2 regions of the Cupriavidus sp. 8B genome follow, and region 1 is predicted to be linked to the other one. Evidence: riboswitches for the same ligand, from Rfam matches in the RefSeq annotation. Region 1 holds a riboswitch; the other holds the start of a gene.
The links. A riboswitch is a leader RNA that binds a small molecule or an ion and turns the genes downstream of it on or off. The one in region 1 is predicted to bind glycine.

Region 1 (4,415 bases):
GCCTTCGATGCCGCCCATCATGGCCGCCTCGAACAGTGAAACCTTGGCCTGCCCGGCGAAGGTGCCCAGCACTTCCAGCGTGGTGTTGCCCACGCCGCGTTTGGGCGTGGTGATCGCGCGGATGAAGGCAGGATCGTCGTCCGGGTTGGCGATCAGGCGCAGGTAGGCGCAGATGTCCTTGATCTCGGCCTTGTCGAAGAAGCTCTGCCCGCCCGAGAGCACATAAGGAATGCGCTCGCGGCGCAGGATCTGCTCGAACAGCCGCGCCTGGTGGTTGCCGCGATACAGGATGGCGTAGTCGCGGAACTGCGCGCGCCGCTCGAACTTGTGGGCGGACAGGCGGAACACCACGGATTCCGCCTCGTGCTCCTCATCGTTCATCGGGTTGACGGCGATGGGGTCGCCCATGCCGTGCTCGCTCCACAGCTTCTTGTCGAACAGCTTGGGATTGTTGGAGATGACCGCGTTGGCCGCCTCCAGGATGCGCACGGTGGAGCGGTAGTTCTGCTCCAGCTTGACCACCTTCAGGTCGGGGAAATCGGTCTGCAGCAGCTTCAGGTTGTCCAGCGTGGCGCCGCGCCAGCCGTAGATGGCCTGGTCGTCGTCGCCCACCGCGGTGAAGGCCGGCGCGCGCAGGTGCGAGCCGCCGGCGAGCTGCTTGAGCAACTGGTACTGGCAGGCGTTGGTGTCCTGGTACTCGTCCACCAGGAAGTAGCGCAGCCGGTTCTGCCAGCGCAGGCGCACTTCCTCGTTGCGCGCGAACAGCTCGGCCGGCAGGCGGATCAGGTCGTCGAAATCCACCGCCTGGTAGGCGTGCAGCGTGGCCACGTAGTTGCGGTAGATCAGCGCGGCCTGGTGATCGTCGGGATTGTCGGCCTGGGCGATGGCGGTCTCGGGATCGACCATGCCGTTCTTCCACAGCGAGATGGTGCTCTGCACGCTGCGGATCAGCTTCTTGTCGGTGGAGGCAAGCTGCTCCTGCACCATGCCGAAGCAATCGTCGGAGTCCATGATCGAGAAACGCGGCTTCAGCCCCACGTGCTCCGCCTCGGCCCGCAGGATCTGCACGCCCAGCGAGTGGAACGTGCTGACCGTGATCTGCTTGATGGGGATGCGCTTGCCCTCGCGCGTAGTCTTGCCCTCCATCAGCTTGGCGATGCGCTCCTGCATCTCCTTGGCGGCCTTGTTGGTAAAGGTCACTGCGGCGATGTGCTTGGGCTGGAAGCCCTTGTCCTCGATCAGGTGAGCGATCTTCTGTGTGATCACCCGGGTCTTGCCCGAGCCGGCGCCGGCGAGTACCAGGCAGGGGCCGTCGAGGTAGCGAACGGCTTCGGATTGGGCAGGGTTGAGTCCGTGGGTCATGCGAGGCGGGTAATGACGGATGCGCAACGCGGCATGCGCGATTGCTGGGCGGAGGCTGGATGTTAACACGCGGCCATGGCCGGGCCTTGGACGGAAAAGAGTGTACTCACCGGCACGTAACACTTCGTAAGCCCGGGAGCCGCGGCCTTTCTGGCACGTCTAATTTCTATGTCCGGCCAGAGTGTGAGCCGTGCCGGATGCACTTCACCATACGTTGGGGGCAAACACGCTGGAGGCAATCATGAACACCCTGCATTCCCTGAGCAAGGCGGTCTTGATCGGTATCGCGGTAGCTGGCATGGCGGGCTGCGCCGATATGACACCAAAGCAGCGAAACACCGCAATCGGTGCTGGCGTTGGCGCAGTGGGTGGCGCAGTCCTGACGGGCGGTGACGCACTAGGCACCCTGGGCGGCGCCGCGGTAGGCGGTGTCATCGGTAACGTTACGACACCCAACCATCGCGGGCGGTAGTGCACCGCAGCAGGACAGCGACGCCGGCCGGGTGCGTTGACAAAGCCAGGACGCTCCCGTAAATTGCGCGCATCTGACCGGGAGAGCGCGCATATCTTGCGCCGCCGAAGGGGTATCACCCGAAAACTCTCAGGCACCATGGACTGGTTGGATCGGCTTGCAACATGCACACGATGCACGCCGTACTCTGGAGAGCGGCACCCGCCACTGATCGATTCCATCGACAGCCATGGTGAGCGTGCCCACCGAAGGGGCGCGCAAGGTTTGGGTTTCCAGCAACCGGGATCCGCCTTGTAATCTCTCAGGTATCGAGGACAGAGGGGTCATCCGCCGCAGCGGATTTGGCAGCGCCATGGCGCGCCGAATCCTGCGGTGGATGGCCCTTTTTTCGTTTTCGAACCGAGATTTGCCTTCCCCCGAGGATTCCATGACGCTCCAGGCCACGCCCCTCAACGCCATCCACCGCGCCCTCGGCGCCCGCATGGTCGACTTTGGCGGCTGGGACATGCCGGTCAACTACGGCTCCCAGATCGAGGAACACCATGCCGTGCGCAGCGATGCTGGCATGTTCGACGTCTCCCACATGTGCGTGGTCGACCTCAAGGGCGCCAATGTGCGCCCCTTCCTGCGCGGCCTGCTGGCCAACAATGTCGACAAGCTGCAAACGCCGGGCAAGGCGCTGTACTCCTGCATGCTGGATGAAAAGGGCGGCGTCATCGACGACCTGATCGTCTATTTCTTCGCCGAGGACCACTTCCGCCTGGTGGTCAACGCCGGCACCGCGAACAACGATATCGAATGGATCGCCGCACGCAACGCCGCCACCAATAGCGGCGTGAAGATCACGCCGCGCCGGGGCGACAATGCGCCCGACGGCGCGGCCCCGCTGGCCATCGTTGCCGTGCAAGGCCCCAACGCCCGCGCCAAGGTGTGGAGCGCTTTCCCCTCGACCCAGCCCAGCGAAGCCCTGAAGCCGTTCAACGCCGTGGTGGTGCATGACCCCGCCCTCGGCGAAGTCATGGTGGCACGCACCGGCTATACCGGCGAAGACGGTTTCGAGCTGGTAGTGCCGGCCGAGAACGTGGCCGGCCTGTGGGAAAAGCTGATCGCCGAGGGCGTTCGCCCCGCCGGCCTGGGCGCGCGCGACACGCTGCGCCTGGAAGCCGGCATGAACCTGTACGGCCAGGACATGGATATCCACACCTCGCCGCTCAACGCCGGCCTGGCCTGGACCGTGGACCTGCAAAGCGAACGGGACTTCACCGGCAAGGCGGCCCTGGTCGCCGGCGGCAAGACCCAGCAGTTCGTCGGCCTGATCCTGCGTCCGGCCAACGGAAAGGCGGGCGGCGTGCTGCGCGCCCACCAGAAGGTCATCACCCCGGCCGGCGAAGGCGAAATCACCAGCGGCACCTTCAGCCCCTCGCTCAGCCAATCCATCGCTTTTGCCCGCCTGCCGCTCGACGTTGCCGTCGGCGCCGAGGTGCAGGTCGAGATCCGCGACCGCAAACTCGCCGCGACTGTGGTTAAACTGCCGTTTGTGCGCAATGGCAAGGCACTCGTGAGCTGAACGCTCGCACCGGTCACAGCGCGCCTGCCGGCGGTTTCCCGATCGACGATCGACACCCCCCGCCCGGCTGGCGCTGAAAAACAAATTGAATCTGGAGCAATCCCATGAATTTCCCCGCCGACCTGAAATACACCGAGTCCCATGAGTGGGTGCGCGTCGAAGCCGACGGCACGCTGACCATCGGCATCACCGACCACGCGCAGGACGCGCTGGGCGACATCGTCTTCCTGGAGCTGCCGGAAGTGGGCAAGTCGGTCGGCGCCGGCGACGCGCTGGCCGTGGTGGAATCGGTCAAGGCCGCATCCGACATCTACGCCCCGGTGGCTGGCGAAGTCATCGCCATCAACGATGCCGCCGCCGCCGCGCCGGAAAGCGTCAATGCCGACGCCTTCGACGCCTGGCTGTTCAAGCTCAAGCCGGCCAACAGCGACGACGTGAACGGCCTGATGTCGGCCGACGCCTACAAAGCCAACGTCGGCGCCTGATGCCAGACCGTCATTCCCGCCGCCACGGGAATGACGGATGAAGATTGACGCGACGCGCCGGGCCGACCACCCGCCGCACCGCTCCCACGAGATCCTTGCCATGAACGCCCCCCTGCCCATGACTGCCGCCCAAGTTGCCCGGCCCACGCTGGCCGAACTGGAGGCGCGCGACGCCTTCGCCTCCCGCCATATCGGCCCCGATGCCGCCGAACAACAGCACATGCTCAAGGTGCTGGGCTATGACAGCCGCGCCGCGCTGATCGACGCCGTCATCCCCGCCGCCATCCGCCGCCGCGACGGCATGCCGCTGGGCGAGTTCACCGCGCCGCTGAGCGAAGAAGCCGCGCTGGCCAAGCTGCGTGGGCTGGCCAGCAAGAACCGCGTGCTCAAGAGCTTTATCGGCCAGGGTTACTACAACACGCTGACCCCGGGCGTCATCCTGCGCAATATCTTCGAGAACCCGGCCTGGTACACCGCCTACACGCCCTACCAGCCCGAGATCTCCCAGGGCCGCCTGGAAGCCATGCTG
Region 2 (4,415 bases), on a different contig from region 1:
AGCGCGCACCATCCAAGCGGCAAGGTCATCAAGCAATTGTTCGGCCTCGGGGACAGCCATCTCGAGCAAGCGTCGACGGTGCTGTCGGGGATCGGCACCAGCCTGCTGCTCCTGGTGGCGGTCATTGCGCTGCTGACCGGCGGCTTCGGCACCACGCCGAGCGACCTGCTCAACAGCCTGCTGACGATGCTCGGCGGGGAGCGGCTGCGCAGCCTCAACATCATGCCCGACCGCATCCTGAACGCTGTCATCGCGTTGTCGGTCGGCATCTACCTGCTGCGCTCGGTGCGGCGCTGGCTGGATGCGGAACTCCTGCCGAAGGTCTGCATGGAAGCGGGCCTGCGCGCCTCGCTCGTGACGCTGTTCAGCAACATCGGCTACGTGCTGATCGTGTTGCTGACGCTATCGCTGCTGGGCGTCAGATGGGAAAACCTGGCCTGGATCGTCAGCGCGCTGTCCGTCGGCATTGGCTTCGGCCTGCAGGAGATCGTCAAGAACTTCGTGTCGGGGCTCATCCTGCTGACCGAGCGCCCGGTGAAGGTCGGCGACATGGTGAGCATCGGCGGCGTGGAAGGCGACATCAAGCGCATCAACGTGCGCGCGACGGAGATCCTGCTGGGCGACCGCTCCACCGTGATCGTGCCTAACTCGCAGCTGATCTCGCAGAACCTGCGCAACGTGACGATGAGCAACAGCACGCAAGGCGTCGCGACGCTGCTGCTCACCTTCCCGTTGAACATCGATCCCGAACAGGTGCGCGAACTGCTGCTCGACTCCTATCGGGAGAATGAGGCGATTCTCGACAAGCCCGCGCCATCCGTCACGTTCAGCCAGCTGGCGCCGAACGGGATCACGCTTAGCGTGACGGGCTACGTAGGCAGCCCGCGGATCGCCACCGCGACCAAGAGCGACCTGCTGTTCGAGATCCTGAAGCGGCTGCGCGCGGCCGATATCTCGCTGTCGGTCCCGCAGACGTTGCGGGTGGAGAATATGGCCGCGCTCGGCGTGTAACGCGTTGGCTGGCTTCAGGCCCGATTGCCGGCCCTTGCCAGTCCCTGGCAGCCTGTCAAGGACTAACCAGCGCCACCCTATCCTGCACGCCATGCACGCGCTTGGCGCCCATGGCTTGCTGCACGACATCGCCGATCATGTCGGCGGTGACCGCCGACAGCGTCCACCCCAGGTGGCCGTGGCCGGTGTTGTAGAACACGCAGGACGCACGGCCCCGGCCCACGCGCGGCAGCATGGTAGGCATCATCGGCCGCAGGCCGGCCCAAGGCACCACGCTACGCGTGCTGACACCGGGGAAGCACTGGTTGACCCACTCCACCAGTGGACGGATGCGGTCGGCGCGAATGTCGCGGTTGTAGCCGTTGAACTCCGCCGTGCCCGCCACGCGGAAGCGGTCGACGCCCAGGCGGCTGGTGACCAGCTTGGTCTCATCGTCGAGCAGGCTGACGACGGGCGCGGCAGCCTGGCTTTGCGCGTCGTTCAGGTTGACCGTGATCGAATAGCCCTTGACCGGATAGATGTTGACGCGATCGCCAAGGCTGGCGGCCAGCGCCCGGCTGGCGGTGCCGGCACAGACCACCACGCCGTCGAACACGCGCGATTCGGTCTGCTGGCCGTCGCTGCTGACGATGGCGACCTGCCGGCCATCAGTGCTGACCGACTGGACATCCTGGTTGTACAGGCATCGCACGCCCAGGCGGTCGATCGCCGCGGCCATGCCGCTGGTGAACTTGTGGATGTCGCCGGTGGAATCGCTCTGGGTGAAATAGCCACCGTAGTACTCGCCGGCCAGGGTCGGCTCGATGGCGCGCATCTCTTCCGGTGTGACGGCATGGCGCGCAAGGCCGCCCTCGGCCAGCAGCTTCGATACCCTGCCAGCGTGGTCGAAGCCCGCCTTGTCGCGATAGATGTGGAGGATGCCCTCCTTCTTCAGGTCGAAATCGATGCCCTCGGCCGCGGCCCAGGCGAACAGGTGGTCGCGCGCGGCAATCGCCAGGCGCGTCGTTTCCACGGTGTTCTTGCGGTATTGGGGAATGGCGGCGATGAACTCGGCGAACCAGGACAGCTTGTGCCAGCTCGGGCGCGGGTTGACCAGCAGCGGCGCATCGCTCTTGAGCATCCACTTGATGCCCTTGAGGATGGTGGACCAGTGGGTCCAGACTTCGGCGTTGGAGGCGGAAAGCTGGCCGCCATTGGCGAACGAGGTTTCCATGGCGGCATAGCGGTGTTTTTCGAGCAGGGTGACCGAGAAACCGCGCTTGGCGAGTGCGTAGGCAGTGGTCACGCCAGTGATGCCACCACCGATAACGGCAATTGTTCTCATCTCTTTGGTTCCAGGACGTCGAGTGGGAGCCTCTTGCGCGACATGCGCGAAAGACGCCCCCTCTGTCCTTGACCTGAGAGATTCACGATGCGCCACTTTGGGGTGGCGCGGATCGCTTGCTCCTTCGGTACCGCCGGCTGACGAGCGCCGGGGTTCTTCAGAGTTCAAACGTGATATCGGTCCTTTTGCCTGAGAGTTTCCGGGGCGGTTGCTCCTTCGGCGCTGCCTGGCAGCATGGCCAGGCGGTCTCTCCCGATATCAACTTTGCGTCGCGGCCGTTGGATGCCTGCCTGCTTTACCAAGCGAGTCTCCGGCGGCGCGATGCAGAACTTTAGCATTAGTCATGTCCGCGTGAGGAACTTTTTATTGCCCGCTCAAGGAGAACCTGTCAGGCGGCCGAGATGCCAGGTCCGAACAGGGCGTTGATAACAGGGCGTTGATATTAGCGGCCTTTGGCATCGGGGACTCCGGTCTGGTCGACAGTGCCGCCCCCGGTGCCTTTGCGCGGCCCTCCCGTGCAGCCCGTCGGGTTCGGCCTTCCCTGCGCTCTCCGACGCCGGCTTCACGACGCAGTCAGACGCCTCTGAAACACGTGGATCCCCCTAATATTCAAAGTACAAGTTACGAGAAGGCATTTCCTACAAAGCGAGCCGCGCAAGCCGTACCCTTGTCGAGGCACCGCGCATGATCTGCTGGCCCGACGCGCGTCCGGCGCGCCCGCCAGCAAGATCTTGGGCTTGCTGGCAAGCTAGCACAAACGAGGAATCCGACCTTCTCAACCACGAAGGGGCCCGAATGAAACTCACGATCACCCTTGAGTTCACCCCGGCTGCACAGGCCGCAGCCAGAGACATCGACCTGGACCTGACACCGCACACCGGCGCGCTAACGCCGGTGATCGGCGACCTGATCCAGTTCCCGGGACAACCAATCATCTTTGTGGTCATCGGTCGCATGTGGCAGCCACGCGCCCCGGACAACGTCGAGCTTCGCATCATGCTCGATCTGTCGCCTGCGCCGCTGTCTGTCGTATGAGGGCGCTCCAATTCTCGAAAGGCGTTTGCAGCGGCAACAGGGCGACTGTTTCCTACTGCATCGCACAAGATGCAGCAGATTCGATTCCTGGAACACCCCTGCTTTGTTTGAGGAAAGCTATGCCGTATGCCGGCCTTAAACGTGCGGGCATTGGTTGGCTCAAAACAAAGGAGTTGTCGAGATAGGGAGAGATAAATTACCAGAGATAAGTCAGCGAGTCGAAGCGCAACCACACCCGCCAATCATCCCGGTCGGCCGGATAATGTGAAAAATCTGTTAAATCTGATGTTATTTCGGAATGATTGTTATCTGTCGGACTTTGACATAGATTGGACTCTGAGGATTTTTTCCTCTCCCGACTGTACGCTCCCCGTGTATGAGTCTCGGCACCAAAAGGCGCGGCACCACCGCGCCTTCTTTTTTTGTCAGCGTGCCGCCTCGGGGTCAGAACCATCGGATTGCAACTTTTACACCCAACGCGTCACCATCGCCTGCCTGCATGCAGTCACTCTGCATTTCCCGTTCGCACCTCGCGCCGCCGCCTTGCCAGGGCGCGTTTTTCTTTAGCATGCGGCGACGGGCACCAGTGTTTGGGAGACGAGCTTTTGGGCGGGGGTGGCGGATTTCAGAAATGTTAATCGTCACTGTCAACGGCAATATGGTCAATCTCTCGCTTCGCGGCTCGATATGCATCATCGATCGCAATATCTTCCGAGGCTGCAGGCTCCCGAGTGTTTTGCCTGTGTCCGTGCCCACGGATGACATACGACCAGTCCCACCGATCACCCGCGACCCTTATCGTCTGGATGGAGATATCCCGGCCTTTGTACTTGAAGTCCATATGTGCCTCGCCGGATTTCGGAGGACCGCAGCACGCTGCGTGGTTGACCCGGATGGGGATACGGCGCGCGAATCAGAGAGCGCCTGGGTTCGCCCGGCCTTCGTCTATCAGCTTCTCGGCATAGTCGCGCGCATGCTGCCACGCCTCGCCTTCGGAAAAGTACTGCCCAGGCACAGGTTCGTGCTCGAAGATCTTGATCGAGCT

Region 2: it holds a riboswitch for glycine, as region 1 does, so the genes downstream of both, ACYP5B_RS33520 (D-amino acid dehydrogenase) here and gcvT (glycine cleavage system aminomethyltransferase GcvT) in region 1, are expected to answer to the same signal.

What each region holds. Positions count from the first base shown of each region.
Region 1 is NZ_BAAILO010000539.1:19,806-24,220, forward strand. It holds gene ACYP5B_RS47690 (UvrD-helicase domain-containing protein) at 1-1,362, opposite strand, end outside; gene ACYP5B_RS47695 (hypothetical protein) at 1,604-1,834, shown strand; glycine riboswitch at 1,903-1,990, shown strand; glycine riboswitch at 2,012-2,162, shown strand; gene gcvT (glycine cleavage system aminomethyltransferase GcvT) at 2,262-3,401, shown strand; gene gcvH (glycine cleavage system protein GcvH) at 3,506-3,886, shown strand; gene gcvP (aminomethyl-transferring glycine dehydrogenase) at 3,987-4,415, shown strand, end outside.
Region 2 is NZ_BAAILO010000329.1:143,811-148,225, forward strand. It holds gene ACYP5B_RS33515 (DUF3772 domain-containing protein) at 1-1,011, shown strand, start outside; gene ACYP5B_RS33520 (D-amino acid dehydrogenase) at 1,067-2,335, opposite strand; glycine riboswitch at 2,503-2,600, opposite strand; gene ACYP5B_RS33525 (hypothetical protein) at 3,131-3,370, shown strand; gene ACYP5B_RS33530 (hypothetical protein) at 4,284-4,415, opposite strand, start outside.